Linked DNA regions of Orrella dioscoreae. The protein of the gene in region 1 interacts with the protein of each later gene in a pairwise test. Links are inferred from orthologs where the notes say so. Each region holds a gene or a part of one and is shown on either strand. Other genes may lie near its edges.

What was found.
Region 2: the proteins of ODI_RS00760 (region 1) and dnaE interact in binary tests that used the Escherichia coli proteins (3 or more experiments, as listed by UniProt). The link is inferred for Orrella dioscoreae from one-to-one orthologs.

What each region holds. Positions count from the first base shown.
Region 1 is NZ_LT907988.1:142,756-157,502, reverse strand. Bases 6,183-9,120 are described here. They hold ODI_RS00760 (pyridoxal phosphate-dependent aminotransferase), read right to left. Parts: upstream 8,266-9,120; coding sequence 7,099-8,265; downstream 6,183-7,098. Other genes in these bases: ODI_RS00755 (AbrB family transcriptional regulator), read left to right, coding at 8,385-9,120; ODI_RS00765 (tripartite tricarboxylate transporter permease), read left to right, coding at 6,183-6,991. Also shown: ODI_RS00790 (CoA transferase), read right to left, coding at 1-788; ODI_RS00785 (response regulator), read left to right, coding at 1,544-2,254; ODI_RS00780 (sensor histidine kinase), read left to right, coding at 2,247-3,659; ODI_RS00775 (Bug family tripartite tricarboxylate transporter substrate binding protein), read left to right, coding at 3,826-4,824; ODI_RS00770 (tripartite tricarboxylate transporter TctB family protein), read left to right, coding at 5,022-5,459; more of ODI_RS00765, read left to right, coding at 5,456-6,182; more of ODI_RS00755, read left to right, coding at 9,121-9,425; ODI_RS00750 (cold-shock protein), read left to right, coding at 9,660-9,866; ODI_RS00745 (short chain dehydrogenase), read right to left, coding at 10,009-10,623; ODI_RS00740 (LysR family transcriptional regulator), read left to right, coding at 10,737-11,633; tRNA uridine-5-carboxymethylaminomethyl(34) synthesis enzyme MnmG, read left to right, coding at 11,931-13,850; 16S rRNA (guanine(527)-N(7))-methyltransferase RsmG, read left to right, coding at 13,851-14,540; ODI_RS00725 (ParA family protein), read left to right, coding at 14,537-14,747. UniProt on the Escherichia coli protein: Shows aminotransferase activity with methionine and histidine as substrates, and to a lesser extent also with phenylalanine.
Region 2 is NZ_LT907988.1:1,765,442-1,781,279, forward strand. The notes cover bases 4,323-8,351. They hold dnaE (DNA polymerase III subunit alpha), read left to right. Parts: upstream 4,323-4,653; coding sequence 4,654-8,151; downstream 8,152-8,351. Other genes in these bases: lpxO (lipid A hydroxylase LpxO), read right to left, coding at 4,323-4,574; ODI_RS08255 (glycosyltransferase family 2 protein), read left to right, coding at 8,166-8,351. Also shown: ATP-dependent RNA helicase HrpA, read left to right, coding at 1-2,106; ODI_RS08240 (MFS transporter), read left to right, coding at 2,434-3,570; more of lpxO, read right to left, coding at 3,675-4,322; more of ODI_RS08255, read left to right, coding at 8,352-8,924; ODI_RS08260 (YkgJ family cysteine cluster protein), read right to left, coding at 8,939-9,196; ODI_RS08265 (YdcF family protein), read right to left, coding at 9,202-9,969; ODI_RS08270 (glycosyltransferase family 9 protein), read right to left, coding at 9,981-10,958; lipid A export permease/ATP-binding protein MsbA, read left to right, coding at 11,203-12,975; ODI_RS08280 (carboxymuconolactone decarboxylase family protein), read right to left, coding at 13,090-13,557; rng (ribonuclease G), read right to left, coding at 13,620-15,083. UniProt on the Escherichia coli protein: DNA polymerase III is a complex, multichain enzyme responsible for most of the replicative synthesis in bacteria. This DNA polymerase also exhibits 3' to 5' exonuclease activity. The alpha chain is the DNA polymerase catalytic subunit.

The DNA.
Region 1 (14,747 bases):
TCCAGGTCGACCAGGGCGGATCGCTTGCCACGGCTGGTGTCGACGATGGCGCCGATGTTCGGCAGCGTCGGGGAATTCACCAGCATGACATCGGCGCCGTGCGAGGCCAGCGCCCGTCCGCCCATCGGGCCGGCCAGGATGCGCGTCAGATCCAGCACACGCACCCCGGACAGGGGACGCGCCGCTGCATCCAGTGCCGGCAGGGCAAGAGGCGGCGCATCGTCCAGTCGCGTGAACGTCATGACAGGCTGGGCCGCCACCGCCCGTCCCTGGGGACTGCCATCCCATTGCGCAAAGCTGCGCAATGCCGTCACGACCAATCCCCGCGCCGCCGCGGCAGTCTCGAAGTCGATGGCGCGCCAGCCACGCAAGGCCTGCTGGACAGTGTCGCGGCTGGCATGGGCCACATCCAGTCCCAGCAAGCGCAAGGCACCGTCGCGATGATGCGCGAAATTCGCATGGATACGCACATGCCCGTCCGCGGTCTCGTACAGGCCGGTGATGGGATCCCAGTACTCCGGCTCCTTGCCGTCCAGCAGGAACCAGCCCGTGCACTCGATTGCAGCCTGCCGGGCCTGCACGGTCACCTGCTGCCGGGGCGTGCCGCGCAGATGCGCCAATTCGCAGGCTGCCAGGGCTGCGGCAGCCGTCGTGACCTGGGCCGCCAGGCCCACGGGAAAGGACGAGGGGAAGACGGGGTCCCGCCCGGGCAGTTGCACCGGCGCGAGCCCCTCGGCCGGCAAGCCGGCAAGGCGCCACAACGTTTCCAGGGTATCGAGAGCCGCCATCGCCATCTCATCCTTCAGCACCGATTGGCGCTTGTTCCAAAAACAGCCGTTGCTGGCCATTCTGCCTGCCGCCACCCGGGGCAGCAAACGCGTGGGCAAGGCGGTTTTCCCCATCGGGCCCGACCGCCCTGTGGATATCCTCCATGGAGCGGGGGTGTGGACAAGCTGTGGATCGTTTGGGGACAACACAGGGCCGTCCAGCGCCGCTTCCAGACTATCCACTTTCGCGTACAGCGGCACACAGGGGTGATCAACAGCGAAAATCCTTTTCAAACCATTGATTTCAAAAACCTATTCAGGCTTGTGCCACTTATGCACATCCCTTATCCATTACCATCAGTTGTATATATAAAGAAATGAACAAGGAACAAGGGAAAAGAAAAAAGTCCGTCCGGACCTGAGTCTTTGGCCTGACGGCCTACTCCCCTGTTCCAACCCTGTCTGCGCATAATTTGATCGGATCAAACTGCCATCGCTCCTCAGCGCCTGTGGATAACCTCTATGGAGCCGATATGTGCAGAAGCTGTGCGGGCTTTCTGGACAACCCGGGGATGGCAGGTGTCCCTCAAACTTTGTTCAACTTCATCCCCCGTTCAAAACACGGTTTCTTCACACCGAAAAAACGTGCCAACTTCTTGTTTTTGAAAAAATTTTCCAGGTAGTTCGAGTTATCCACAGGGCATCTTATCTACCATTAGTTGTATATAAAAGATATTAAGTAAAGACCACCCCGTCTCTCCTTCCCATCCAGATCCATGCGAATACTCCTAGTCGAAGACGAACCCGAATTGGCCCGTTGGGTCTCGCGCGCCCTGGCCCGTCAGGCAGGCTTCGTCGTGGAATGGGCCGACGATGGACTCCTGGCAGACAAACGGCTCGCCATGGAGGAATTCGACGCCATCGTGCTGGACCTGGGCCTGCCCACCCTGGATGGACGCACCTTGCTGGCGCGCTTGCGCGCGCGGGACGACCGGACCCCCGTTCTCGTCCTGACCGCCCGCGATTCGCTGGCGGATCGGGTCGATACGCTTCATGAAGGCGCGGATGACTTCCTCCCCAAACCTTTCCGCGTAGAAGAGCTGGAAGCCCGCCTGACGGCTTTAATCCGGCGCAGCAGGGGGAGGGAGCACCCCCGGCTTGCTTGCGGCGCCCTGGTGCTCGATACGGCCTCCCAGCGCTTTACCTTGCATGGACAACCCTTCGCCCTGTCTCCCCGCGAACATGCCGTGCTGCGCGTGTTCATCCAACGCACGGGAGAACCGGTGAACAAGCAGCAGATCCTGGAACGGGTGTTTTCCCAGGACAGCGACGTCAACCACGAAGCCATCGAAGTGCTGGTCCACCGATTGCGCAAGAAATTGGCAGGCGCCGGCGTGCAGATCGTGACGCTGCGCGGCATGGGCTATTACCTGGAAACCGTGGCCGGGGAAGTCACGCCCTCCGCCCTGCCCGCCGCCGATGCGTAGGCCGCTGTCGCCGCGCAGCCTGAAGGTCACGCTGCTGTCGTGGATGGTCCCTGTCCTGGTGCTCGTCATGATCGGCGCGCTGTGGCTGTCCAATCGCATGCTGAAGGAGCAGGTCGATGCCGCCTATGACCGCTCCCTGGCGGGTGCCTTGCGGGCCATCGACCTGAATATCTCCACCGCGTCAGGCGGCCTGTCGATGGAACAGCCCTATCTGATGCTGGAGTTCTTCGAGCTGACCGCCAACGGCCGGGTGCATTACCGGGTGGCCACCGAAGACGGTCTCGCCGAGATCGGCAGTCCGGCATTGCCCTTGCCAGATGTCCTGCCCTCCCCGGGCACGCCCATGTTCTATGAAGCGGTCTTCCAGGAAGAACCGGTACGCGTCGCCATCCTGTTGCGCGACGTGGATCCGCCGCTGGCCAGCGGACATGGCCGCCTGGTCGTGCAGGTGGCGGAAAGCCTGGAAACCCGGCGGGTCTTCATCAATGCCATGCTGCGGCGGTCCATCGAGCGCGACGTGGTCGGCATGATCATCAGCGTCCTGGTTCTGGTGGCGGGCGTCATCATTTCCTTGCGACCCCTGGGACGCCTGCGCGACGGGCTGCAGCGGCGTGATCCCGATGATCTTCGGCCGATCGAGTCCGACGAATTGCCGGACGAAGTCCTGCCCCTGGTCGACGCGCTGAACCAGCACATGGCGCGCCACGAGGCGCAGACACAGGCACAGCGGCAATTCCTGGACGATGCCTCGCACCAGTTGCGCACCCCCTTGTCCATCCTGCGGACCCAGCTGGGTTATGCCATGCGCGAATCGGATCCCGACGAGTTGCGGGCTGCGCTGCATGCCATGCAGGAAGGGCTCGATCGCGCCGAGCGCATGACCAACCAGATGCTCGCGCTGGCGCGTGCCCGGGACGCCGGCGTTGCGCGCCATGCCCTCGATTTCGAGACCGTGGACCTGCGTGAACTTGCGCACGGCGTGCTGCGTACCCTCTTGCCCGCGGCACGCGCCAAGCGGCTGGACTATGGCCTGGATGACGGGCCGGACAGCATGCGGATCTATGGCGTGGAATGGCTGTTGCGCGAAGCGCTCATGAACCTGGTGGACAACGCCATCCGCTATAGCCCCATCGAGGGGACTGTCAGCATCACCCTGTCGGCCAGCACGCACCTGGTGGAGGTCGGTGTCATCGACACCGGGCCGGGCATGAGCGAGGAGGACATCGCGCGCGCAGGGGTGCGCTTTCGCCGCGGCCAGGCCGGCAAAGGCAAGCCTGGCGCGGGTCTGGGGCTCGCGATCGTGCGCACGATCTCCGACCTGCATCGCGCCCGTCTTGCCTTGCAGGCCGCGCAACCGGGTCCGGGCTTGCACGTCAGCTGGGTCTTCCGGCGCGTGGCCTCGTGACGCTGTCACGCAGCTAGGGGTTATCCCTGGATTTGCGCAAATAATCCGCGAATTGAAAGGTAGCGGAAAGGCGCGGTTTCGTACCTTGTCGCCAGCATGCCGTCACCCGGCATGATTCCAGCGCGGCGGCGCACGATCGCCGGTGCATAAGAACATGGAGACTGACATGACCCCCATTTCCTTCCCGAAGGCCCGCGCGGCCGTGGCTGCCAGCCTGCTGGCCCTGGGCGTGGCTGCCGTGCCCGCGCACGCCGAGCCGCAACGTCCCGAGTGCATTGCGCCCGCCCAGCCTGGCGGCGGCTTCGACCTGACCTGCCGTCTGGCGCAGTCCGCCCTGAAGGAATCCGGCGCGCTGAAAAGCCCGCTGCGCATCGTGTACATGCCCGGCGGCATCGGCGCGGTGGCCTACAACAACATCGTGGCCCAGCGCCCCGCGGAAGCCGGCTCCATCGTCGCGTTCTCGGGCGGCTCGCTGCTGAATCTCGCGCAGGGCAAGTTCGGCAAGTACGGCGTGGACGACGTGCGCTGGCTGGCCGCGGTCGGCACCGATTACGGCGTGGCGGTCGTGCGCAATGACTCGCCGCACAAGGACCTGAAGAGCCTGATGGAGGCCTTCAAGCAGGATCCCACCAAGATCGTGCTGGGCGCTGGCGGTTCGGTCGGCAGCCAGGACTGGATGAAGGCCGCGCTGACCGCCAAGGCGGCTGGCGTCGACTACAAGAAGATGCGTTTCGTGGCGTTCGAAGGGGGTGGCGAAGCCATCACCGCCTTGCGTGGCGGCCACATCCAGGCCTACATGGGCGATGCCGCCGAGGCCATGACCATGCTGGAAGGCGGCGCACCCATCCGCGTGCTGGCCGTCTACAACGACAAGCGCCTGCCGGGCAAGCTGGCCGATATCCCCACCGCCGCCGAACAGGGCTACGACATCAACTGGCCCATCATCCGCGGCTACTACGTCGGCCCCAAGGTCTCGGACGCGGACTACCAGTGGTGGGTCGAAGCCTTCCAGAAAGCCATGGCCTCGCCCGGCTTCGAGAAGCTGCAACAGCAACAGGGCCTGTTCCCCATGAACATGGTGGGCCAGGAGCTGGACGCCTACGTGAAGGAACGCGTCAAGGCCTACGCACAGCAGGCGGAGTCCTTCGGCCTGATCAAGAAGTAAGACGCGGGGCGCCGCCGCCGCACTCCCCCGCCTGTTCCGATGTCTCCCCGGCGCAGGCGGGTTTTTTCTTCACGCCGACGTCATCGCAGATCACAGTCGCCGCGCGGCCCCTGGCCTTGCGGCCGTCCTGCGTCCCTGCATGGCCTCAGCGGGTGTCTTTCCATCAACATCGTCCAGACTGAGAGGGTGCCATGGCACTGAACGACAGGACTCTAGGGATTGCCGCGCTGGTGCTCGCGGCCTTCCTCACGTGGCATGGCTACGACCTGGAAGCGCCCTTCGCCTACGAGCCCGTGGGGCCGAAGGCCTTCCCCTTGCTCGTCGCATTGATCATCGCGCTCTGTGGCGTGCGCCTGATCATCAAGGGCGGCAATCCCGCCGAACCCAACCCGCCCGGGGCCAACGCGCGCATCGGCATCATGGTGGGACTGGTGGCCGGCTATGCCTTCCTTTTCCAGTGGCTGGGTTTCGTGATAGCCACCGCTGCCATGACCATCCTGGTCGGCCGTCTCTTCGGCGGCACCTGGCTCAAGAGCGCGATCGGTGGCGTGGTCATGTCCGTGGGCTTCTTCTTTCTCTTTGACCGTGCGCTGGATGTGGTGCTGCCCACCGGCCTCCTGGGAGGACTGCTATGAGCGGCATTCTCGACCAACTCGCCCTGGGTTTCGGCGTGGCCTTCACGCCCATGAACCTGCTGGTGGCGGCTCTCGGTTCGTTCTTCGGCACCATCGTCGGCGTGCTGCCGGGCCTGGGTCCCATCAATGGCGTGGCCATGCTGATCCCCATCGCCTTCGCGATGAACCTGCCGCCTGAAACCGCGCTGATCCTGCTTGCCGCGGTGTACGTGGGCGCCGAATATGGCGGGCGCATCACGTCCATCCTGATCAACGTGCCCGGCGAGGCAGCGGCGGTCATGACCACGCTCGATGGCTATCCCCTGGCGCGCCAGGGCCTTGCCAGCGTGGCGCTGTCGCTCTCAGCCTGGTCGTCGTTCATCGGCTCGCTGATCGCGACGCTGGGCATCATCCTGTTGGCGCCGTTGCTGGCCAACTGGGCCCTGGCTTTCGGTCCCGCCGAGTACTTCGTGCTGATGGTCTTTGCCTTTTGCGCGCTGACCAGCCTGCTGGGGGATCAACCCGTCAAGGGCGTGTTGGCGGCGATGATCGGTCTTGCCATTTCGACGGTGGGCGTGGATGCGAACTCGGGTGTCTACCGCTATGCCTTCGACATTCCGCACCTGGCTGACGGCATCGATTTCGTGGTGGTGGTGATCGGCCTCTTCGCCGTAGGCGAGATGCTGCAGATGCTGGAGAAGGTGCTGTCTGGCCATTCCATCGAGGTGCCGGTCAGCGGCCGCAAGCTCTTCAACTTCAAGGAATTGAAGTTCACCAACGGCAGCACCTTGCGTGGCGGTTTCCTCGGGTTTTTCCTCGGCGTGTTGCCGGGTGCAGGCGCCAGCGTGGCGTCGGCCGTGGCCTATGCCAACGAAAAGCGCTACATCGAAGGCAAGGACCCCGAAGCGAAGTTCGGCAAGGGTGACATGCGTGGCCTGGCGGCGCCCGAAGCCGCCAACAACAGCGCGGCAACCGGATCGTTCATTCCCATGCTGACGCTGGGCGTGCCGGGCTCGGGCACCACCGCCGTGATGATGGGCGCCCTGACGCTCTACAACATCACGCCGGGTCCGGTGCTGTTCGATGCGCAACCGCAGCTGGTGTGGGGCCTGATCGCGTCGCTCTTCGTCGCCAACGTCATGCTGTTCGTCATGAACGTGCCGATGGTGCGCGTGTTCGCCTCGATGCTGTCCATCCCATCCTGGCTGCTAGTGCCGGGCGTGCTGGCCATCAGCTTCATCGGTGTGTATGCCATCAACGCGACGACGTTCGACCTGGTGCTGGTCGTCATCATCGGCGCGCTGGGCTACTTCCTGCGCAAGCTGAATGTGCCGATGGCGCCGATGATCCTGGGCGTGGTGCTGGGCACGATGATGGAGCAGAACCTGCGCCGTGCCTTGTCCATCACGAACGGCGAAATCGGCATCCTGTTCCACAGCGGCGTGGCCAAGGGCTTGTGGATCGCGGCGTTGGCCGTGGTGATCCTGCCCATTGCGTATCGTCGCCTGATCCGCAAGCGCCGCGGGACGAAGGCGGGCGAGCAGGACGAGTGATCTGCTTTCGCCTGTCGGGGTAGGCGGAAAAGAAGAAGGGCGTGGCCAACAGCCGCGCCCTTCTTCCTTGGCCCGCCGGACACCGGATGGATGGGCCCGGCAGGCGTTCAGACCGACTGCAGGCGCCGGATGGCCTCGTCCAGGGTCGCGTCCTGCTTGGCGAAGCAGAAGCGCACGATCTGGTGGTTGGAAGCGGGGGCGGCAGGCTGGCGATAGAACGCCGACACGGGAATGACGGCCACGCCGTGTTCCAGCGTCAGCCAGCGCGAGAATTCGGCCTCGGGCAGGTCCGAGATCGCGCCATAGTCGGCCAGCATGAAGAAGGTGCCAGGGCATGGCAATGCCTTGAATTTCGTGGCGGCAAGTCCGCGCGCCAGGCGGTCGCGCTTGGCCTGGTAGAACGCGGGCAGGTTCGCGGCATGCGAGGCATCCTGCATATAGGTGGCCAGCGCATGCTGCATCGGCGAGGCCACCGTGAAGACCATGAACTGGTGCACCTTGCGCAGCTCGGCCGACAGGGCCTTGGGGGCGCAGCAATAGCCTATCTTCCAGCCGGTGGTGTGATACGTCTTGCCGAAAGACGAGATCACGAAGGCGCGCTCGGCCAGCGCAGGGCGGCTTGCCAGGCTGACGTGCGGCTGGCCATCGAACACGATGTGTTCATAGACTTCGTCCGACGAGAGCAGCACGCGCGTGTCGCGCACGATGTCTTCCAGCGTGTCCAGGTCGGCCTGCGTCAGCACCGCGCCGGTGGGGTTGTGCGGGAAGTTCAGCATCAGCAGGCGCGTGCGCGGCGTGATCGCATCGCGCACCTTCTGCCAGTCGACGCGGTAGTACGGATCGGCTTGCGTCGGCGCGCGCAGCGGCACCGGCACGGCCACGCCGCCCGCCAGGCGGATGGAAGGCAGGTAGGAGTCGTAGCAGGGTTCGATCACGACCACTTCGTCGCCAGCCTGGACCGCGCACAGCACCGTCGCCATCAGGGCTTCGGTGGCGCCGCTGGTCACCGTGATCTCGCTATCCGCGTCGTAGCGCCGTCCATAAAGGGAGGCCACCTTGTCCGAGATCGCCGCGCGCAGCGGCGCGATGCCGGGCATGTAGGGATACTGGTTATGGCCTTGCGCCATGGCCTGGCTGACCAGGTCCAGCAGTGCGGGGTCGGCGTTGAAGTCAGGAAAGCCCTGGCCCAGGTTGATGGCGCCGGTGTCGGCGGCCAGCTTGCTCATGACCGTGAAGATGGTGGTGCCGACGTCGGGGAGCTTGGATTCGATCATTGTGTGCTTGCGTGCCGCAGGAAAGGCAGCGGGCGGAGTTAAGGGGTTGGCGTGGAAGGCAAATGCCAGCGTGCGAAGGATAATACGCACTTTACGCGCGAATGCCGCCCCAGCCGTCCATGATGCCCTTGCGCCTTTTTGCCGGATTCCTGATTGCGTTGGCCGGCGCGCTGCTCGCCGTGCACCTGGACCTGCCGTTGCCGTGGATGCTGGGCCCCTTGCTGGCGACCGCGGCCACGCGCATCCGCGGCATGCAGACGGTCTGCCCTGCCCCGCTGCGCAACGCGGGCCAATGGGTCATCGGGACGTCCCTGGGCCTGTATTTCACGCCACAGGTCGTGGGACATGTCGTGGACCATGCGCCGGCCATCGTGGCGGGCATGGTGTTTCCGGTGCTGCTGTGCGGCCTGGGCGCCATCCTGATGCAGCGCTTCGCCAAGGTGGATTTCCAGACCGCCTGGTTCTCCTGTGCGATAGGCGGCGCCAGCGAGATGACGACCCTGGCCGAGCGCCATGGCGCGAACCTCGAACGCGTCGCCACGGCACACAGCGTGCGCATTCTGCTCGTGGTTATGATCGTGCCCTTCCTGTTCCAGGCCTGGGGCGTGGCGGGCCTGGATCCCTCCTTGCCGGGCACTGCACGGGTGGACCCGCCGGGATTGTTCCTGCTGGTCGCATTGACGTGCGCCAGCGCATTCCTGTTCGCCTGGCGCAAGCTGCCTGCGCCCTGGATACTTGGGCCGCTGGCCGTGGCCATGGGGCTCACCACGCAGGACGTGTCGCTGTCGGCGCTTCCCGCCGTGGTGACGGCAGGCGGGCAACTGCTCATCGGCTGGTCCTTGGGCGACCGCTATCGGCCGGGCTTCTTCCGCGGCGCGCCAAGCCTGGTCCTGACGGCGGCGCTCTATACCGTGCTTTCCTTGCTGCTGGCAGCGGGGTTCGCGTGCCTGCTCGTCCTCTTCACGGACGTCCCGCTACCGACGCTGATCCTGGGCACGACACCCGGTGGCATCGCCGAGATGGCGATCACCGCAAAGGTGCTGCAATTGGGCGTGCCGGTCGTCACCGCGTTTCACGTCACGCGGATGGTTTTCGTGGTGCTGGTGACGGGGCCTTTGTATCGTTTGGTTTCGCGCAAAAAGTCCGCGGAAAAGCCTTAATTGGCGCGGTTTGGCACGCACAAATACGACATTCGGGAAAACGCCGATATGAATATTTTGCCGGCCGTCGGTATGCTGCATTTCGCGGTTGTAATCAAGCTGTGCGCAAGACCCCTCTGTCGGCCCTCTCGCTTTACCCCTTGCCCTTCGCGGTATCCGGAAGCAGATGTCCAGTAGGAATTCAGCGACCTTGGTTCAATGCACTCCCTGTTTTCTATATGGACGTTTCCGATCATGGCTCAAACGGGCAAAGTTAAGTGGTTCAACGCCGAGAAGGGTTTCGGTTTCATTACCCCCGACGCGGGCGGCACTGACGTCTTCGCGCACTTCTCGGCCATCCAGGGCCGTGGCTACCGCAGCCTGAACGAAGGCCAGGCCGTCGAATTCGAAGTGAAGGATGGCCCCAAGGGCCCTCAAGCTGAGGACATCCGTCCTCTGTAAGTCGGGAAATCCCGTTTTTCCCGTCAGGCCAGCCTGTACTGGCCCGACAACGCCCCGCGCCTTTCAGGCCGGGGCGTTGTCACGTGAAGTCGTTGAAACTTATAAATTATCTATATAAATCAATGGCTTGCGGCGGCATTGCTCATCGCGCGTCGCGCACCCAGCCGACGCGATAGACCCTGCCAGTCTGTATTCCCTCGACGCTTCGGCGATAAGCCGCAGCCACTTTCCACGCTGGCACGCTGTCGAAACCGGGAAAACTGTTGGCATAGTGTTCCAAGGCCTCCGTCAGGACGGTAGGACTGACGACGTTGATACGCCGGCCTGACAACGCCAGCGCCGCTGCGCGCACAAATCCCTCCAGACCGGCGTTGACCGCTGCGGCGTTGGTGCCGTCCCGGATAGGCTCATCCGAGAGGATGCCGGTGGTCAGCGTAATCGAACCTCCTTCGTTCAGATAATGCTGGCCGATCAGCGTCAACCGCACCTGGCCCAGCAGCTTGTCCAGCAGGCCTTGTGCGAAGTCTTCCGCGCGCAGGGTTTGCAGCGCGCCGAAGTGGACGTTTCCCGTGGTGGCGATGATCGCATCCACCTTCCCTACCGATTCGAACAGCGCTTGCACGCTGTGCGCATCCTTGATGTCGACGGACAACGTGCTTCGGCGATGACTGGCCTGGATCACCTCGTGATCCCTTTCCAGGTCTTGGACTACCGCCTTCCCGATCAGTCCGCTGGCGCCGACGACGAGTACCTTCATGAATATGCTCCTTATCTGTTGGCTGACACGCCACAGTGTGGGGAGCGCATCCGAGCTGATCAATGGCGGATAATTTGCAGGACTTTCAACATCGGGTTGGGAATGAGGCGGGCATGGACAGGATCAAGGCCATAGAAGTCTTCGTTGCCGTGGTAGATAACGGCAGCTTGACCCGTGCCGCGGAGCGGCTGGACGTGACGCCAGCGATGGTGGGCAAGGTGTTGGCGCAACTGGAAACCCACCTGGGCGTGCAATTGATACGGCGAACAACCCGTCAGCAGAGCCTCACCGATGCGGGTCGGCGTTTCTACGAGGAAGGCCGGCGAGTATTGGAGCAATTGTCATGGGCGGAGGCATCCGTGACGGATCTTCAGGCACAAGGACAGGCAACGCTGCGCATCTCCTGCGCCACCACGCTGGGCCAATGCTTGATCGCACCGGCGCTGGCGGGTTTTCAGCAAGAGCATCCCAATGTCCGGCTTGTGCTGGAGCTGAGCAACAGCCATGTAAATCCTGTTGAGGAAGGATTCGATCTGCTGCTTCGCGTTGGCGCACTGGATCCGGACCTCGATCTGGTCGCGATACGTCTTGGGGACTATCGCATGGCGTTGTGTGCGTCTCCTGAGTATCTTGCCGTGCACGGCACGCCGGAACACGTCGAGCACTTGGTCAGCCATCGGTGTCTTGGAAACCTCGTTTGGAATAGGCGTTCCACGTGGAACCTGTTGATCGGGGAAGCGCCGCAGCCCTGGCCCGACGCGATCTTTCTGAGCAATGATGGCCCGGCATTGAGACAGGTTTCGCTAGCAGGCGGCGGCATCCTGCTTCAACCGGAGATGTTGGTGGAAGAGGATATCGCCTCCGGAAGGTTGATTCCCCTGCTTGAGGATTACCTGCCCGCGTCTCGGCCTATACATGCTCTGTATCGTCGGGACAGATTCCCGCTGGCGAAGGTATCGTCATTGGTGGATTACCTCCGACGGACCTTGAGATCAACGCTCCAGGATTGATCGCTATCGGGTGTTCCACGTGGAACATGCATTTTGCTTTGAGCTCCCGCGCAACGTTGGTTGTTTCACGTGGAACACGAACTCTCATTGTTCCACGTGAAACAGAACGCCAATGTTCCACGTGGAACATGGATCTCCCGCTCGGATATATCCCCAGGTGCTGGACACGACAATTACCTCAGTGCATTCATCGAGTGAGCCCGTCTCCCTTCCCCAACGCGCTTGATGTTCCACGTGGAACCAAAAGAGCCCCGGCACTATAATCCCGGTTTGATCTTTGCCTTACCCATTCCCATCATGGATTTCCCCCGCGAATTCGACGTCATCGTGGTCGGCGGCGGTCACGCCGGCGCCGAAGCTGCGCTGGCTGCCGCACGTGCCGGTAGCGCCACCCTGTTGCTGACCCACAATATTGAGACGTTGGGACAGATGTCCTGCAACCCGTCGATCGGGGGTATTGGTAAAGGCCACCTGGTCCGTGAAATCGATGCCCTGGGCGGTGCGATGGCCATTGCCACAGATGAGGCAGGTATCCAGTTCCGCATCCTGAATGGTTCCAAGGGCCCCGCGGTGCGTGCCACCCGTGCCCAAGCAGATCGGGTGCTTTATCGCAAAGCCATCCGCGGCCGCCTGGAAAATCAAGAAAATCTCTGGCTCTTCCAACAAGGCGTCGATGATTTGATGGTGGAAGGCGACCGTGTGGTGGGGGCCGTTACCCAGATTGGTTTGAAGTTTCGCGCGAAGACGGTGGTGCTGACTGCAGGCACCTTCCTGAACGGCCTGATCCACGTGGGACTGCAGAATTACTCCGGCGGCCGGGCAGGCGATCCGCCCGCGACCTCATTGGGACAACGCCTCAAGGAGCTGAAGCTACCGCAAGGGCGCCTGAAGACCGGGACGCCGCCGCGCATCGATGGCCGCAGCATCAACTACAGCGTGCTGGAAGAACAACCCGGTGACCTGGATCCGGTGCCGGTGTTCTCCTTCATGGGCAATGCGGCGATGCACCCTCGCCAGGTGCCTTGCTGGATCACCCACACCAATGCCCGGACCCACGACATCATCCGTGGTGGCCTGGATCGCTCGCCGATGTATAGCGGCGTGATCGAAGGCGTGGGGCCGCGCTATTGCCCGTCCATCGAGGACAAGGTCCATCGTTTTGCCGACAAGAACTCGCATCAGGTCTTCCTGGAGCCTGAAGGCCTGGATACGCATGAGGTCTATCCCAACGGCGTCTCCACCAGCCTGCCGTTCGACGTGCAGCTGGATCTGATACGGTCCTTGCCCGGTTTGGAAAACGCACACATCCTGCGTCCTGGCTATGCCATCGAATACGACTACTTCGATCCGCGTGGATTGAAGAGCAGCCTGGAGACGCGAGCCATCCAGGGGCTTTTCTTTGCGGGTCAGATCAACGGCACGACGGGCTACGAAGAAGCCGCGGCACAAGGCCTGCTGGCTGGCGTGAACGCCGCGCTGCAAGCCCAGGGGCGTGAACCCTGGGTGCCGCGCCGCGAAGAGTCCTACCTGGGTGTGCTCGTCGATGACCTGGTCACGCGGGGCGTCACCGAACCTTATCGGATGTTCACGTCGCGTGCGGAATACCGGCTGAGTCTGCGCGAAGACAATGCCGATCTGCGCCTGACCGAAATTGGCCGCAACCTGGGTATCGTGGACGATGCCCGCTGGGAGGCTTTCAATCGCAAGCGCGACGCCGTCGCCGCGGAAGTGCAGCGCTTGAAAAGCAGCTGGGTGCATCCGCGCAACTTTTCGTCGGATGCGGCCGAAGCCTTGCTCGGCAAAGCCATTGAACGTGAGTACTCGCTATCAGATTTGCTCTCACGCCCCAACGTGTCTTATCGCCGCCTGATGGAAGCGCCCAATGGCCTGGGCGAGCTACTGGCCGGTCCTGGCCTGCCAGAGGGCGAAGTGGCCGAGCAGGTCGAGATCCAGATCAAGTACGCGGGCTACATCGCCCGGCAGCAGGACGAGGTGCGCAAGCATGCCCACCACGAGGCCCAGCGCATCCCCGAAGACATCGATTACGACGCGGTGACCAGCCTGTCCTTCGAGGTGCGCCAGAAGCTCAAGGCCGCGCGCCCCGAAACCGTCGGCCAGGCCGCCCGGGTCTCGGGCGTCACGCCCGCCGCCATTTCATTGCTGCTCATCCACTTGAAGCGCCTGCAGTACGGCTCGCGCAATCGGCGGGCTGCCTGAATGCCGCCCGTCACCGCTAGTACCGACCACGCGCCTCGCCTGGCGCGTGCAGTGCAGGTCCTGGGCCTGACCCTGGATACGGTCCAGCAGGCCGCGCTGCTGGCCTATGTGGGCCAGATGCAGCACTGGAATCGCACCTACAACCTCACTGCGCTGCGGGATCCCGAGCAGATGCTGATCCAGCACGTCTTCGACAGCCTGTCGCTGGTGGGGCCGCTCGCGCGGGTCCTGGACGCGCGCGGCGACGCCCAGGCAGGCGCGCGCATCATGGACGTGGGCTCGGGCGGCGGCTTGCCGGGCGTCGTGCTGGCGATCGCGCGGCCGGACTGGCAGGTCACTTGCGTGGACGCCGTCGAAAAGAAAACCGCCTTCGTCCGCCAGATGGCCGGCGTGCTCAAGCTGCCGAACCTGAAGGCCACGCATTCGCGTGTCGAGCAGATCGAGCCCGCCCAATGCGATGCCGTGGTCTCGCGCGCGTTTGCATCGCTGGCGGATTTCTCTAGACTGGCGGGCCGGCATGTCGCCGAAGACGGCTGGCTCGTCGGCATGAAGGGTCGCGAACCCGACGACGAAGCGCAGGCGCTGCAGGAAGACAACGCGTGGGACATCACCCGCGTCGAGCCGCTGACCGTACCGGAATTGCAAGCACAACGCTGCATCGTGTGGATGCGCCGCAAAGGAAACCCATGACCGCCCATCGTTCCAAGACCGCCCGCGTGTTCTGCATCGCCAATCAGAAGGGCGGCGTCGGCAAGACCACCACGGCCATCAACCTGGCCGCGGGTCTTGCCGCGCACCAGCAGCGCGTCCTGCTGGTGGACCTGGACCCGCAAGGCAACGCGACCATGGGCAGCGGCATCGACAAGAGCGCGCTCAAGCACAACCTTTACCAGGTGC
Region 2 (15,838 bases), 1.6 Mb from region 1 along the record:
GTCGGCGAGCAGGGCTGGCGCGTCAACCAGAGCCCGGCCACCTACGAGCAGGTGCACCTGGCCCTGCTGACCGGGCTGCTGGGCAATATCGGCGTGAAGAGCGAGGAGGCGGGCCACTTCCAGGGCGCCCGCGAACTGCGTTTCCACATCCACCCCGGCTCGAGGCTGGCCCGCAAGGCCGGGCGCTGGGTGGTGGCCGGCGAACTCATGGAAACCTCGCGGCTGTACGCGCGCTGCGTGGCGCGCATCGAGCCCGTGTGGCTCGAGCGCGTGGCTTCGCACCTGATCCGCCGCGCCCATGCCGACCCGCGCTGGGAGCGCAAGGCCGGGCAGGTGGTGGCCAACGAGCGCGGCACCTTGTATGGCCTGCCGGTCTACAGCGGCCGGCGCATCCACTATGGCCGCGTGAATCCCGGGCACGCCCGCGAGCTTTTCATCCGCCAGGCGCTGGTGCCGGGCGACATCGACACGCGCCTGCCCTTCGTGGCGCAGAACCGCAAGCTGATCGCGCAGATCGAGAAGCTGGAGCACCAGACGCGCCGTCCCGATATCCTGGTCGACGACACGCTGATCTTCGCCTTCTACGACAAGCTGCTGCCTGAGGACATCAGCCAGACCGCCACGCTGGAAGCCTGGTACGCCAAGCTCGACAAGGCGGGCGCGCAAGCCCTGTTGCTCACGCGCGATGCGCTGATGCGCCACGAGGCGGCGGGCGTCACCACCGAGGTCTTCCCGAAGAAGGTGGAATGGCAGGGCGTCGCGATGGCGCTCGACTATCACTTCGAGCCCGGCTCGCCGCGCGACGGCGTGACCTTGTCCGTGCCGCTCTTCGCGCTCAACCAGATCGACGCGCAGCGCTGCGAGTGGCTGGTGCCCGGCATGCTGAAGGAAAAGGTGCAGTTGCTGCTGAAGTCCCTGCCGCAGAAGCTGCGTCGCCACTGCGTGCCCTTGCCGGACTACGCCTCGGGTTTCTACGACCGCTGGTTCGAGCGCCTGGACGACCCGCAGATGGGCCTGGTCGAGGGCATCATCGCCGACATGTGGGAGCAGGTGCAGATCCGGCCGCAACTGGCGGACTTCAAGCTCGAGACGCTGCCCGCCCACCTGTTCATGAACTTCAAGGTCATCGACGAGCATGGCCGCATGCTGGAGGCGGGCCGGAACCTGGCGCAGCTGAAAGCGGGGCTGGGCCGCCAGGCCCAGGTCACCTTCCAGCAGATGGCCGCGCGCGATGCGGGCGTGGCCCAGGCGCTGTCGCACGAGAACCTGAGCGACTGGACCTTCGGCGCCTTGCCCGAGCTGCTGGAAATCCAGCGCAAGGGGCAATCCTTCGTGGGGTATCCGGCGCTGGTCGATCGGGGCACGCATTGCGACCTGGACGTCTATGACGATCCCGAGGAGGCGCGGCGGCACCATCGCGCGGGCCTCTTGCGGCTTTTCAAGCTGGGCCTGCGCGAGCAGGTCAAGTTCCTGGAAAAGAACCTGCACGACCTGACCAAGACCAGCATGCTCTTCATGCCGCTGGGCACCCTGGAAGAACTGCGCGACCAGATCGTCGACAGCGCCATCGGCCAGGCCTGCCTGGCCGAACCCTGGCCGGTGGACGCCGAGGCCTTCGCGGCGCGGCGCGCCGAAGGCAAGGGCCGGCTGGGGCTGCTGGCGCAGGAAGCCGCGCGGCTGGCCGCGACGGTGCTCACCGAATGGGCGGCGGCGCAGCGCAAACTGCCGCAGGCCAAGGGGCATGCCGCGGCGCATGCCGACATCCAGCAGCAACTGGGGGCGCTGGTCACGCGCTGGTTCATCCGCGACACGCCGCAGGCGCAGCTGGCGCATTTCCCGCGTTACCTGAAGGCGGTCAGCGCCCGCATCGACAAGCTGCGCGCCGATCCCGCCCGCGATGCCCGCATCATGCAGGAGATGGCGCCGCTGCTGACGCTCTACCAACGCGCCCGTGCAGCACGCAAGGGCGCGCCCGACGCCGGCCTGGACGAGTTCCGCTGGCTGCTGGAGGAGCTGCGCGTCGCGCTTTTCGCCCAGGAGTTGCGCACGCCCATGCCCGTGTCGGTCAAGCGCCTGCAGAAGAGTTGGGAAGCCATGCAGCGCTGACGGGCGCTGCCGCCCGCGCCCGAGCGTCGCCACGCGATGGCGCCGGCTCGGGCGCGAAGCCCCTGATGGCGACAGGACATTCATCGCAATTTCAACTGCTGCACTGCACAATACCAGCTTCGCACGTCCCGCGCGGGGCAGGGGAGCGCTTTTGCCGTGTCCGCCGCCCCGCAAGGCAGGCTGTTTCCCGGGCAGCGTGCCGGGACGGCCAGCAACACTCGAGGACACATGGATTTCAGTATCAAGGACAACGACGCCGGTGACGGCGTCGCACAGGAACCCGCCCGCCCACCCAAAGGCGGCAGCGTCGGACGCGCCGTGGTCGCCATGGCCATCGGCGGTTTCGGCATCGGCACGGGTGAGTTCGTCATCATGGGGCTGTTGCCCGAAGTCGCGCAGGACATCGGCATCACGATCCCCCAAGCCGGCCACGTCATCAGCGCCTATGCCCTGGGCGTGGTGATCGGCGCGCCGCTGCTGGCGGTGCTGGCGGCGGGCTGGCCGCGCCGCCGCCTGCTGGTGGCGCTCATGATCTTCTACGCGCTGGGCAATTTCGCCAGCGCGATGGCGCCCAGCTACCTGACGCTGAACCTGCTGCGTTTCGTCGCCGGCCTGCCGCACGGCACCTATTTCGGCGTCGCCGCGCTGGTGGCGGCGTCGCTGGTCGAACCCTGGCGGCGCGCCCAGGCGGTCGGCTGGGTCATGCTCGGGCTGACGACGGCGACGCTGGTGGGGGTGCCCATCGCCACCTGGCTGGGTGAAGTCTTCGGCTGGCGCGCGGCCTTCGCGCTGGTGGGCGTCATCAGCGTGCTGGCAGCCGTGATGGTCCAGCGCGAAGTGCCCGACCAGCCCGCGGACCATCGCGCCAGCCCCATGCGCGAGCTGGGCGCGCTGCGCCGCAAGCAGGTCTGGCTGACCCTGGGCATCGGCGCCATCGGCCTGGGCGGCCTGTTCTCGGTCTTCAGCTACATCAAGCCCACGCTCATCGAGGTCGCGGGCATGAATGCCTCGCTGGTGCCCGCGGTGCTGGCGCTCTTCGGCTGTGGGATGATCGTCGGCAACCTGGCGGGGTCCCGCCTGGCCGACAAGGCCTTGATCCCCACCATCGGCGGCCTGCTGGTCTGGGCGTTCGTGGTGCTGGGCGCCTTCGTGTTCACGGCGCACCATCCCTGGCTGGCCGCCATCAACGTCTTCCTGGTGGGCACCATCGTGGCCATGGGCCCGACGCTGCAGATCCGCCTGATGGACGTCGCGGGCGATGCGCAGACCCTGGCCGCCGCGCTCAATCATTCCGCCTTCAACATGGCCAACGCGCTGGGGGCCTGGCTGGGCGGCCTGTCCATCGCCGCTGGAATGGGCTATCCGTCCACCGGCTGGGTGGGCGCCCTGCTGGCGGTGGCGGGCTTGGGCGTCTTCGCCTGGTCGGTCAGCGCGGCGCGCAAGGAAAAGGCTGCAGCGGCCTGAGCGGCAGCGGGCCTTGCAGGGCCGGGCCACCGCGTGCCCGCGTCCCGCAATGAAAAACGCCCCCGCGGCAGCCTGCCGGCGGGGGCGTTTTCTTGCCTGTGGGCCTACAGCGCGATGAAGCCGATCACCACCAGCGCGATTAGGCCCCACTTGGTGGCCTTGTAGACCGTCTTGTTCCACTTCTTGAACGTACGGCGCTTCTGGTCGATGCGGTAGTGCAGGTGCGTCAGGCGGTTGATGGCGCCCGTCTTGTCGCCGCTTTCGTTGGGCGAGCTGGCCGCCGACATCACCGCCTTGCCGAACCAGCGGTTCAGCGCGCCGACCCAGCCCCAGCGCACGGGACGCTCGATGTCGCAGAAGAGGATGATGCGGTTCTGCTCGGTGCCGTTCAGCGCCGAGTGGATGTAGGTTTCGTCGAACACCACGCTGTCGCCGTCGCGCCAGCTGTAGCGCTCGCCGTCGACCTCGATGTAGCAGCGGTCGTCGTTGGGCGTGACCAGGCCCAGGTGGTAACGCAGCGATCCGGCATAGGGGTCGCGGTGCGCATTGAGCTTGCCGCCGGGCGGCAGCTGGGCAAACATCGCCGCCTTGACGGAGGGCAATTGGCGCAGTAGCGCCACGGTGCGCGGGCACAGGGCTTCCGCGGAAGGGTGGCGAGCGTCATACCACTTCAGGTAGAAGCGCTTCCAGCCGTACTTGAAGAAGGAGTTGAAGCCGATGTCGTCGTGCTTCTCCGCCGCCTTGATGTGCTGCGCCTCGGCCATGGCCAGGGCTTCCTCCCGGATCATTTCCCAGTTGTCGTCCAGCACCTTCAGGTCGGGCATGTCGGCCGGCGCCACGTAGGGCGTGGTCGGCACCTTGGAATTGAGCACCATCAAGGCATTGATGGGCGCCAGCAACGCCGAATGATCCAGCAACTGCCGCACGAAGGGCAGGCGCACGCGCCCACGCAGGTGGCCATACAGGATGGCGGCCAGCCAGATTCCGGGAATCAGCCATTTCATATCGTGAAAACCTTCCGTAACGTCCTAGTGGCACCGTGCCGGCGCTTGGGGGCCTGGGCGCGTGGGTACAATTCCGTCCATGTCAGAATCCGCAACGCCCCCTTCCTTCGTCCATCTGCGCGTCCATTCCGAGTTTTCGGTGGTGGACGGCATCGTCCGTATTTCCGATCTGGTCAAGCAGGCCGCCCGCCTTGGGCAGCCGGCCGTGGCGCTGACCGACCTCGCCAACCTGTTCGGATTGATCAAGTTCTACAAGGCGGCCCGCGGGGCAGGCATCAAGCCGATCGCGGGCTGCGACCTGTGGCTGACCAACGAGGATGACCGGGACAAGCCTTTCCGCATCCTGTTGCTGGTCGCCAGCCGCGAGGGCTATCTTAACCTGTGCGCCCTGCTGACCCAGGCCTGGCTGACCAACCAGCATCGCGGCCGGGCCGAGCTGCGCCGCGAATGGCTGCAAGGCCAGGCCGGCCTCATCATGCTGTCCGGCGGCCGGGCGGGCGACATCGGCCAGGCGCTGGAAGCCGGCAACATGGCCACCGCGCAGGTCCTGGCGCGCCAGTGGGCGCAAACCTTCCCCGGCAGTTTCTACATCGAGCTGCAGCGTTCGGGCCACGACGGCGACGAAGCCTATGTCCAGGCCGCCATGCGGCTGGCGGGCGAGTGCGGCCTGCCGGTGGTCGCCACGCACCCTGTGCAGTTCCTGTCCCGCGAAGAGTTCCGCGCCCACGAGGCGCGCGTCTGTATCGCGGAAGGCGAAATCCTCAGCAACCCGCGCCGCGCGCGCCGCCACACCGAAGACCAGTACCTGCTGGACTCGGCGGAAATGGCCCGCCGGTTCGCCGACGTGCCGTCGGCGCTGGCCAACAGCGTCGAGATCGCCAAGCGCTGCAACCTGACGCTGGTGCTGGGCAAGCCCCAGTTGCCCAATTTCCCCACGCCGGAAGGCGTGACGCTGGACGATTACCTGGTGCAGCTGTCGCGCGAGGGCCTGGAAGTGCGCCTGGCGCAGCTGTTCGCGGAAGCGGCCGAGCGCGACGCCAAGCGACCGGAATACCTGGCGCGGCTGGACTGGGAGTGCAAGACCATCATCCAGATGGGCTTCCCGGGCTACTTCCTGATCGTGGCCGACTTCATCAACTGGGGCAAGAACAATGGCGTGCCCGTGGGGCCGGGCCGGGGCTCGGGCGCGGGCTCGCTGGTGGCCTACGCCTTGGGCATCACCGACCTCGATCCCATCCGCTATGACTTGCTGTTCGAGCGCTTCCTGAATCCGGAGCGGGTGTCCATGCCCGACTTCGATATCGACTTCTGCCAGGACAACCGCGAACGCGTCATCGACTACGTCAAGCAGAAATACGGGCGCGAGGCCGTCAGCCAGATCGCCACTTTCGGTACGCTGGGCGCCAAGGCCGTGGTCCGCGACGCAGGCCGCGTGCTGGACATGCCCTACACCATGTGCGACCAGCTCTCGAAGCTGATCCCCTTCAATCCCGCCGATCCGTGGACCCTGGAGCGCACGCTGGCCAACGAGCCTGCCTTCAAGGAGCGCTACGAGCAGGAGGAAGAGGTGCGGGCGCTGGTCGACCTGGCCAAGCCGCTCGAGGGCTTGACCCGCAACATCGGCATGCACGCGGGCGGCGTGCTGATCGCGCCCGGCAAGCTCACCGATTTCTGCCCGCTGTATTGCCAGCAAGGCCAGGAAAACAGCGCGGTCTCGCAGTACGACAAGGATGACGTCGAAGCTGCCGGCCTGGTGAAGTTCGACTTCCTGGGCCTGCGCAACCTGACCATCCTGGATTGGGCCGTGCGTTTCGTGCGCCGCTTCAATGCGGACAAGCGCGACTTCGACGTCATGGCGCTGGCGCTCGATGATCCGGCCGCCTACAAGGTGCTGTGCGACGCGAACACCACCGCGGTGTTCCAGCTGGAATCGCGCGGCATGAAGGAACTGCTGAAGAAGCTGCGGCCCAGCACGTTCGAAGACGTCATCGCCGTGCTGGCGCTCTACCGCCCGGGTCCGCTGGAGTCGGGCATGGTGGACGACTTCGTCAACCGCAAGCACGGCCGCGCCGCGGTGGATTACTTCCACCCGGACCTGGAAGGGACGTTGAAGAGCACCTACGGGGTCATCGTCTACCAGGAACAGGTGATGCTGATCTCGCAGATCTTCGGCGGCTACTCGCTGGGCGGCGCCGACCTGCTGCGCCGCGCCATGGGCAAGAAAAAGCCCGAGGAAATGGCCAAGCACCGCGAGCTGTTCCAGAAGGGCGCGCAGGACAAGGGCCATGACCCCGACCTGGCCGTCCAGCTCTTCGACCTGATGGAGAAGTTCGCCGGCTACGGCTTCAACAAGTCGCACTCGGCCGCCTACGCGCTCATCTCGTATCACACCGCCTGGCTCAAGGCCTACCACCCGACCGAGTTCCTGGCCGCCACGCTGTCCTCCGACATGGACGACACCGACAAGGTCCAGACCTTCTGGAAGGATGCGCTGGCCAACGGCATCACCGTGCTGCCGCCCGACGTCAACCATTCGAACTACCGCTTCGAACCGGTGGAGGACGCGCACACCGCCCAGGGCCTGCCGCCGCGCACCATGCGCTATGGCCTGGGCGCGGTCAAGGGCACGGGCCAGGCCGCGGTGGAAGACATCCTGCGCGCGCGGGAGGAGGGCGGTCCGTTCAAGGACCTGTTCGATTTCTGCCGGCGCATCGACCGTCATTCGGTCAACCGCCGCACCATCGAGGCGCTGATCCGCGCCGGTGCCTTCGACACCATCCTGGCCAACCGGGCCGCCTTGCTGGCCTCGGTGCCCACGGCGATGGAAGCGGCCGAGCAGGCCGCGCGCAGCGCCAACCAGGTCTCGCTCTTCGGTGACTTCGGCGACGACGGCACGGACGTGGTGGCGGGGCAGCTGGCCAAGGTCCAGCCCTGGGACCTGCGCACCCAGCTGTCCGAGGAAAAGGCCGCGCTGGGCTTCTTCTTCAGCGGCCACCTGTTCGACGCCTGGCGCGACGAGGTCCGCCGCTTCGTGCCCACGCCGCTCGCGCGCCTGGAACCCGCACGCGAGCTGCAATGGATGGCGGGCGTGCTGGCCGGCGTGCGCACCATGATGACCCGCCGCGGCAAGATGCTGTTCGCGGTGCTGGACGACGGCTCCTCCCAGGTCGAGATCTCGGTCTTCAACGAGCTGTTCGAGCAGAACAAGACCCGCCTGCGTGAAGACCAGTTGCTGATCGTGCAGGGCAAGATCAGCAATGATGAATACTCCGGCGGCATGCGCATCGTGGCCGACACGCTGCACGACCTGCAGCTGGCGCGCGAGGCGCGGGCGCGGTCCCTGCGCATCACGCTCAATGGCAACGCCGACGCCGCCGAGCTGCGCCGCCTGCTGAACCCCTTCCGCGCCGAACCCGAGAATGGTTTCCCGGGAACGCCGGTGGAAATCTATTACGCGCGGGATGACGCATGCGGGCTGCTTCGCCTGGGCGAGGAGTGGCGCGTGCGGATGTCCGAGACGCTGATCGACCAGCTCAACGCCTGGACCCAGCCTTATCCTGTCGAGATCAACTACTGATGGATCGCGCTTCCATGCCTCGCGTCTCGGTCATCATCATCACCAAGAACGAGTCGGCCCACATCCAGGCATGCCTGGAGAGCGTCGCCTTCGCCGACGAGGTGGTGGTGCTGGACTCGGGCAGCACGGACGATACCCGTGACCTCGCGCTGGCCTGGGGCGCCCGGGTCGAGCAATCACCGGATTGGCCGGGTTTCGGCCCGCAGAAGAACCGCGCGCTCGATCTGGCGACAGGTGACTGGGTGCTCTCGCTGGACGCCGACGAGCGGGTCCCGCCCGAATTGGCAGAGGAAATTCTCGCGGTCATCGCTTCCCCCCAGCACGACGCCTATGACGTGGCGCGTCTGTCCGAGCTGTGCGGGCGTCCCATCCGCCACAGCGGCTGGTGGCCGGATTACGTGCTGCGCCTCTTCAGGCGCGGAACGGCCCGCTTCACCGAGGCCGCCGTGCACGAAAAGGTCGTGCCGCAAGGCAGCGTCGGCAAGCTCAGGCATCATCTGCTGCATTTCCCCTACGCCGACCTGGAAGCGTTGATCGCCAAGAACAACCGCTACTCCTCCGATGCCGCCGCGCAGATGCACGCGCGGGGCAAGCGCACCACGCCGCTGGGCATGCTGGGCCACGGCATCTGGACCTTCATCCGTATCTATTTCCTCCGGCGGGGCTTCCTGGATGGCCGCCAAGGCTTGGTGCTGGCGCTGTTCGCCGCGTCGGGCAGCATCTTCCGCTATGCGAAACTGCTGCTCTGGGACGAAACCCGCGGGAAAGGGTAGGCGACGGGCGCCGGCTATATCGGCGCCGTCGCGCGTTCCAGCTCGCTCAGCCAGCGTATCGCGTGTTCCCGGCTGCCGCCGCACATGTCTTCGGAGGGCTGGAGGCCGCCACAGAAAGCCGGCCGCTCTGGTTGCCCGAAGATGCGGCACCGGTGATCCTCCGCCAGCTGGATGCAAGGCACACCCGCTGGCTTGCCCTGGGGCATGCCAGGTATCGCGCTGGTGATCGACGGCGCCGTGCAACAGGCGCCGCAATCGGGCCGACAGGCCATGCCCATCAGACCCACCCGCGCAGCCAATACACCAGCAGGCCCGCATACTCCTTGATGATCGAGCGGCTGGCGTCCATCGTCCGCTCATCGGGCCACCACGGCGAGAACGCCGGGTCTTCGGGGCGGACGATCTGGGGGGCGGCCGGCGCCGCGGTGGCGGCGATGCCTTGCTTGCGGAAGGCCGCCATGGCGCGCGGCATGTGCAGCGCGGAGGTCACCACCAGCACCGTGCGGATGTTCTGGCCACGCAGGTGTTCTTCGGTGCGCTCGGCGTTCTCATAGGTGTTGCGGCTTGCGTTTTCCAGCACCAGCGCGGCATCCGGCACGCCCATCTGCTTGAGCGAATGCGCCATGCCCTGGGCTTCGCTGACGTCGCCTTCCAGCGCGCCCCCCGACAACACGATACGCGGTGCGCGGCCCGCGTGGTACAGCTCGGCTGCCCGGCCGATGCGGGTCACCCGCTTGGCGGGGTCGATGGGCTCGAACCAGTTCGCGCGATTGCCCGCCGTATGGCCGCCCAGCACCACGATGGCGTCCGCCTGCTGCACCTGGCCGGGCGGCAGGAAGGCATAGGTGCGCTCCAGCGCGCCGCCCAATGCCAGCGAGGTCGCGGGCAGGGACCAGGCCAGCGACCACGACAGCGCCAGCACCAGCACCGTCGCGGCCAGGCGCCGCCAGCGCAACAGCGCGAGCACGGCAGCCAGCACCAGCAGTGCCACGCTCAGGTTGATGGGGACGATGAGGGAGGTCAGCATGCTGGAGACGGAGGGCATCGATACTCAGGTCAGGGACGAATGACGGAAACGAGCTCAGACTGTACACGGTCGAGCACGGACTCGGCGCTGGGCCAGGCGTTATCGGCGCCCAGGCAGATCGCAGTCTGCGACCAGGGCCCGGTACGGGCCGGGTCGGTCACGCCAAAGAGCGTGACCTGGCGCGCGCCCGTGGCGCTGGCCACGTGCGAGACGCCCGAGTCGTTGCAGACCACCAGGCTGGCGGCCTGGGTGAGGGCGGCGAAAGCGCCCAGCGACAACGGCGGCAGCACCTGTGCCGTCGGGGCGTTGCGCTGCGCCTCCTCCAGTTCGGCCGGGGGCGGGCACATCAGGACGGTCCGGCCGGCGGCCTGCAGGTCCTGCGCCAACTGGGCGAAGCCTGGCCACACCTTCACCCGGCCACGGTGCAGGCCGGTAGCCGTGGGGGCGATCAGGACGAAGTCCTTGCCGTGCAGGCCGGCTGCCGCGAGGGCGGCATGGGCTTCTTCCTGGTGTTGCCGGGTCAAGGGCAGCGTCAGGCCAGGTTCGGGCTGCGCCGGGCCGGCGGGTAGCTGCCAGGCCTGCAGCGCCAGGCGGGTCAGGCGGTACCACGATTCCACGGCGTGCAGCCGCTCGCGTGATTTGGCCTGGGGCCAGCGCAGCAGCAGGGATCGCCCGTCATCCCGGTACCCGGCGCAGCGTATGCCAGCCAGGCGGAAAACGGCGGCGCTGGACAGCGAGTCCGGCAGGAGCAGTCCCGCCACCTCGGTAGTCCGGACGCCTTGCCCGGAAAAATGTTCGCGCACGCCGCGGCGGTCATCGCCCAGCCGTCCCGTCATGGGGATGAATCCCGCCAGCGGCAGACCCGCCAACAGGCCGCGCGCCCACGGCCGGGCGCAGACGTGCACGGGCAGCCCGGTTTCGAGCAGGCGCGCCAGCGAGGGCAGGCTCATGCAGACATCCCCCACCCAGTTGGGCAGGCGGACCAATAGATGGGACGGAAAGGCCATGAAAGTGATGAGCGTGTCTGACGGCGGAGGCCGGACGCTACCAGGAAGTCCTGGATGCGCCCGATAGGGATCGATGTCGCAGGCGGAGGGGGCGGCAGGCGGCAGGCGCCAGCCCGCAGCCGCGTGCGACGGGGCAATCATAAACGCAAGCGTGCCGCGCCTGCCGGCGCGGATCCGGCAGGCAAGGGCGTCGCACTGGGTACAATCCGTGCAGGATTCCACAGAAAAAGCGAGTGTCTTTCCCATGTCAGCCCCACGTTATGCCGCGGCCGGCTCCCAACCCGTCAAGTCAGAGCTGTGGCGGCGGGTCTATACCCGGGTCGGCGGCTATTGGAAGGGTTTGCTGCTGGCCATCCTGCTGATGGCCGGCGCGGCGGCCACGCAGCCCACCCTGGCGGTCATCATGAAGCCGCTGCTGGACGACGGTTTCGCCGGCACCAAGCCGCATTATGTCTGGGCCATCCCCCTGGCGGTCGTGGGCCTCATCTTCATCCGCGGCGTGTGCAATTTCTTCAGCGACTATCTGCTCGCCTGGGTCGCGAACAACGTCTTGCTCGGCATGCGCAAGGACATGTTCGACCGCTTGCTGGGCCTGCCCGACGCCGAGTTCAAGCGCGGCGACTCCGGCCGGCTGCTCAACCGCTTCACCATCGATGCCGGCAACGTCACCGGCTATGCCACGGACGTCCTCACGGTGCTGGTGCGCGAAACGCTGGTCGTGTGCGCGCTCATCGTCGTGCTGCTCTACATGTCGTGGAAGCTCACGCTCATCGTCATCTTCATGCTGCCGGTTTCCGTGCTGGTGGCGCGCACCTTCATCAAGCGCCTGCGCCGCATCAACCGCGACACCGTCAACATGAACGCCGAGCTGACCCGCGTGGTCAGCGAAGGCATCGACGGCCAGCGCGTCATCAAGCTCTTCGACGGCTACGAAAACGAAAGCAAGCGTTTTGGCTATGTCAGTGGTCGCCTGCGCCGTTTCGCCATGCGCTCGGCCACCGCCGATGCCGCCATGACGCCGCTCACCCAGATCTGCATCGCCATCTCGGTGGCGGCCGTGATCGCGGTGGCGCTCGGCGAGGCCTCGTCGGGCACCCTCACCGCGGGCGGCTTCGCGGCGTTCATGGCCGCGCTGGCGCAGATCTTCGATCCCATCAAGCGCCTGACCAATATCGCGGGCAAGATGCAGAAGATGCTGGTGGCCGCGGAAAGCGTCTTCTCGCTGATCGATGAGCAGCAGGAGTCCGACAAGGGCACGGCGCATTTCCAGGGGCCCGTGCAGGGGCGCATCGCCTTTCGTGGCGTCTCGCATCGCTTCCCGGATTCGCAGCGCGACACGCTCAGCGACATCGAGTTGCTGGTGGAGCCCGGCCAGACCGTCGCCCTGGTGGGCAGGTCGGGCAGCGGCAAGACCACCCTCGTCAACATGATTCCGCGCTTCGTCTCGCCCACGGGCGGACAGATCCTCATCGATGGCCACGACATCGAGGCGCTCGCGCTGCGCGACCTGCGCGCCCAGCTGTCGCTGGTCAGCCAGGACGTGGTGCTCTTCGATGACACCATCGGCGCCAACGTCGGCTACGGCGCCTTGCACGATGCCAGCGAGGAAGAGATTCGGCGGGCGCTGGCCGACGCCAACCTGCTGGACTTCGTCGATTCGCTGCCCGACGGGCTGAATACCCAGGTGGGCGAGAACGCCGCCCGCATGTCCGGCGGCCAGCGCCAGCGCCTGGCCATCGCCCGCGCGCTCATCAAGAATGCCCCCGTCCTGATCCTGGACGAGGCGACCTCGGCCCTGGACAACGAGTCCGAGCGCCAGGTGCAGATCTCGCTGGAGCGTCTCATGCAGGGCCGCACCACCCTGGTCATCGCGCACCGCCTGTCCACCGTGCAGAAAGCCGACATCATCGTCGTGCTGGACGCGGGCCGGATCGTCGAGCAGGGGCGCCACGCCGACCTGCTGGCGGCCAACGGGCTGTATGCCTCGCTGTATGCGATGCAGTTCCAGGAGGATTGAAGGCGTGGATGCGACGAGGGTGGCGGATCCACAGTCCGCCGCGCCTCTCGTCGGCGACAAAGAAAAGGCCGGGATCTCCCGGCCTTTTCGTTGGTGATTGCGCCTATCGGGATGTCACTGCGCGCCAGGCGGCGTGAACTTCAATCCCACGGCGATCCGGTTCCAGGCATTGATCAGCCCCACTGCCGCCGTCAGGAAGGCCACCTCCGACTCGGAGAATTGCTCGCGCACCTGCGCGTACAAGGCATCCTCGGCGCCCTGGTCCTTGCGGGTCAGCGCTTCGGTCCAGGCCAGGGCGGCCCGCTCCCGCGCCGTGAACACGGACGAATCCTGCCACGCCGCCAACTGATCCTGCTGCGCCAGTCCCACGCCGGCGCCGCGCGCCACGTTCAGGTGGAACTGCAGGCAGAAGGCGCAGCCATTGATTTGCGAGGCGCGCAGCTTCACCAGTTCAGTCAGCGTCTTTTCCAGCCCCGAGGCATCGATGGCCTTGCTGAGCGCGATCAGGGCGGCGTTCGCATCGGGCGCGAGCTGGGCAAAGGCGGCGCGCTCCAGGCGCGGGGTGGGCGGCGTGATGGCCATGCGGTCTCCGGGGGATGCAAGGTAAACAGGGTGAAAACAAGCAGGGTGCGCGGCGGGGCCGCCTACATCAGGATCAGGTCGTACTGTTCCTGGTGGTAGCTGGCCTCGACTTCCAGTGAAATCGGCTTGCCGACGAAATCCCCCAGCATGGCCAGGTGCTGGCTTTCCTCTTCCAGGAAGAGGTCGACCACATCCTGCGAGGCCAATATCCGGAATTCGCGCGGATTGAATTGCCGCGCCTCGCGCAGCACTTCCCGCAGGATCTCATAGCAGACGGTGCGCGCCGTGCGGACCGTGCCGCGTGCCTGGCAGGTCGGGCAGGGCTCGCACAACTGGTGCGCAAGGGAATCGCGCGTGCGCTTGCGCGTCATTTCCACCAGGCCGAGCTGGGTGAAACCGTTCACCGTCATGCGCGTGCGGTCATGCGACAAGGCCTTGCGCAGTTCGGCCAGCACGGTGTCCCGGTGCGCGTGATCCTCCATGTCGATGAAGTCCAGGATCACGATGCCGCCCAGGTTGCGCAGACGCAGCTGGCGGGCAATGGCCTGGGCCGCCTCCAGGTTGGTCTTGAAGATCGTGTCGTCGAAATTGCGCCCGCCCACGAAGCCGCCGGTATTCACGTCCACCGTCGTCAATGCTTCGGTCTGGTCGATGATGAGATAGCCGCCGGACTTCAGGTCCACGCGCCGCGACAGCGCGCGCGCGATCTCGTCATCCACGTTGGCCGTGTCGAACAGGGGCCGCTCGCCGCTGTAGTGCCCGATGCGCTCCGCGACGGAAGGCGTATACAGGCGCGCCCACTCCACCATTGCGGTCGTCGTGGTGCGCGAATCGACCAGGATCTTGCCGGTGTGGGGGCCGACCATGTCGCGCAGGACGCGTTGCGCCAGCGACAGGTCACGGTGCAGCACCGAGGGGGCAGGCAGGCTGCGGGCACTGGCCTGGACGCTGGCCCACAGCTTGCGCAGGTATTCCAGGTCGGCCAGCAGCTCCTCGTCCGTGGCGCCTTCGGCCTGCGTGCGCACGATGAAGCCGCCTTTCTCTTCGGCGGGAATGAGGGCCTGCAGCCGCTCGCGCAGGCGATTGCGCTCGGCGTCGCCGTCGATTTTCTGCGAGATGCCGATATGCGGGTCATGCGGCAGGTGCACCAGCATGCGCCCTGCCATGCTGATCTGGGTGGACAGCCGGGCGCCCTTGGTGCCCAGCGGATCCTTGATCACCTGCACCATGAGGGTCTGCCCCTCGAAGAGCAGCTTCTCTATAGGAGTGGGCGGTGTTCCCTGGGCGCGCTCGCTGCGGTTTTCTCGCAGGTCGGCAATGTGCATGAAGGCGGCGCGCTCCAGGCCGATATCCACGAAGGCGCTCTGCATGCCGGGCAGCACCCGCACGACGCGCCCCAGGTGGATGTTGCCGACATGACCGCGCTGGATGCTGCGTTCGACGTGCAATTCCTGCACGGCTCCTTGTTCCACCAGGGCTACCCGGGTCTCGAAGGGGGTGACATTGATCAGGATGTCTTCAGTCATGGTGGTGCTGCGATGCTGCATATATATAGGGAAGCACGTGCCAGGCGCGTGCGCACAGGCATCCATCATGACATCTATTGGCCTTGCGGACCGATGCCTTCCTGGGAGAACGGGGGTTTCCCCCTGGGGACGGCAGGGACGGCGGACAAGAATTTCCTCTTTTTTGGTGTTTGACTTGCAAAGTGCAAAAAAAGGGTGCTATAGTTCGCCCCCTCGCAACACGACACGCAAGTTGTTCTGCAACAAAAGTGTGGTTGTTGGGGGTGAGGTGGGTGGGGTGCTTAAGCGAAAACGCGGTGCGCCACACAAACTAAAAAAGTTGTGTTATAGTTTCGGGCTCGGCAACACGAACTGATTAAGGGTTAACCCTGATGAGTTCGGCGAGTCGGGAAGCGAGAAGAAGCGAGGCGGCGTAAGCCAAATCGATTTTTCGGGAAGTCAGTGGTTGGCGTTGTTAGGCTTAAGTCAAAACGCAAACGACTTGACAAACGAAAAAAACTGCTTCATAATCTCGTTTCTCTGCTGCTGAAACAGCAAGCGACGCGAAAGTAGCGCTACTGAGTCAGAAGCGAAGTTGATAGCAGTAACGACCGCAAGGTCACCGTTCTTTAACAACTAAACAGCCGATAAGTGTGGGCGCTTGGAATGAGTGCGCGTGCCAACGATTCAGCTTGCTGGATTGGTGGCTAGCCAACTAAATCAAGTGCTCACTTAATGAAGTAAGGTTTTTTAAACCTCACTTCCTTTGAGTAGCA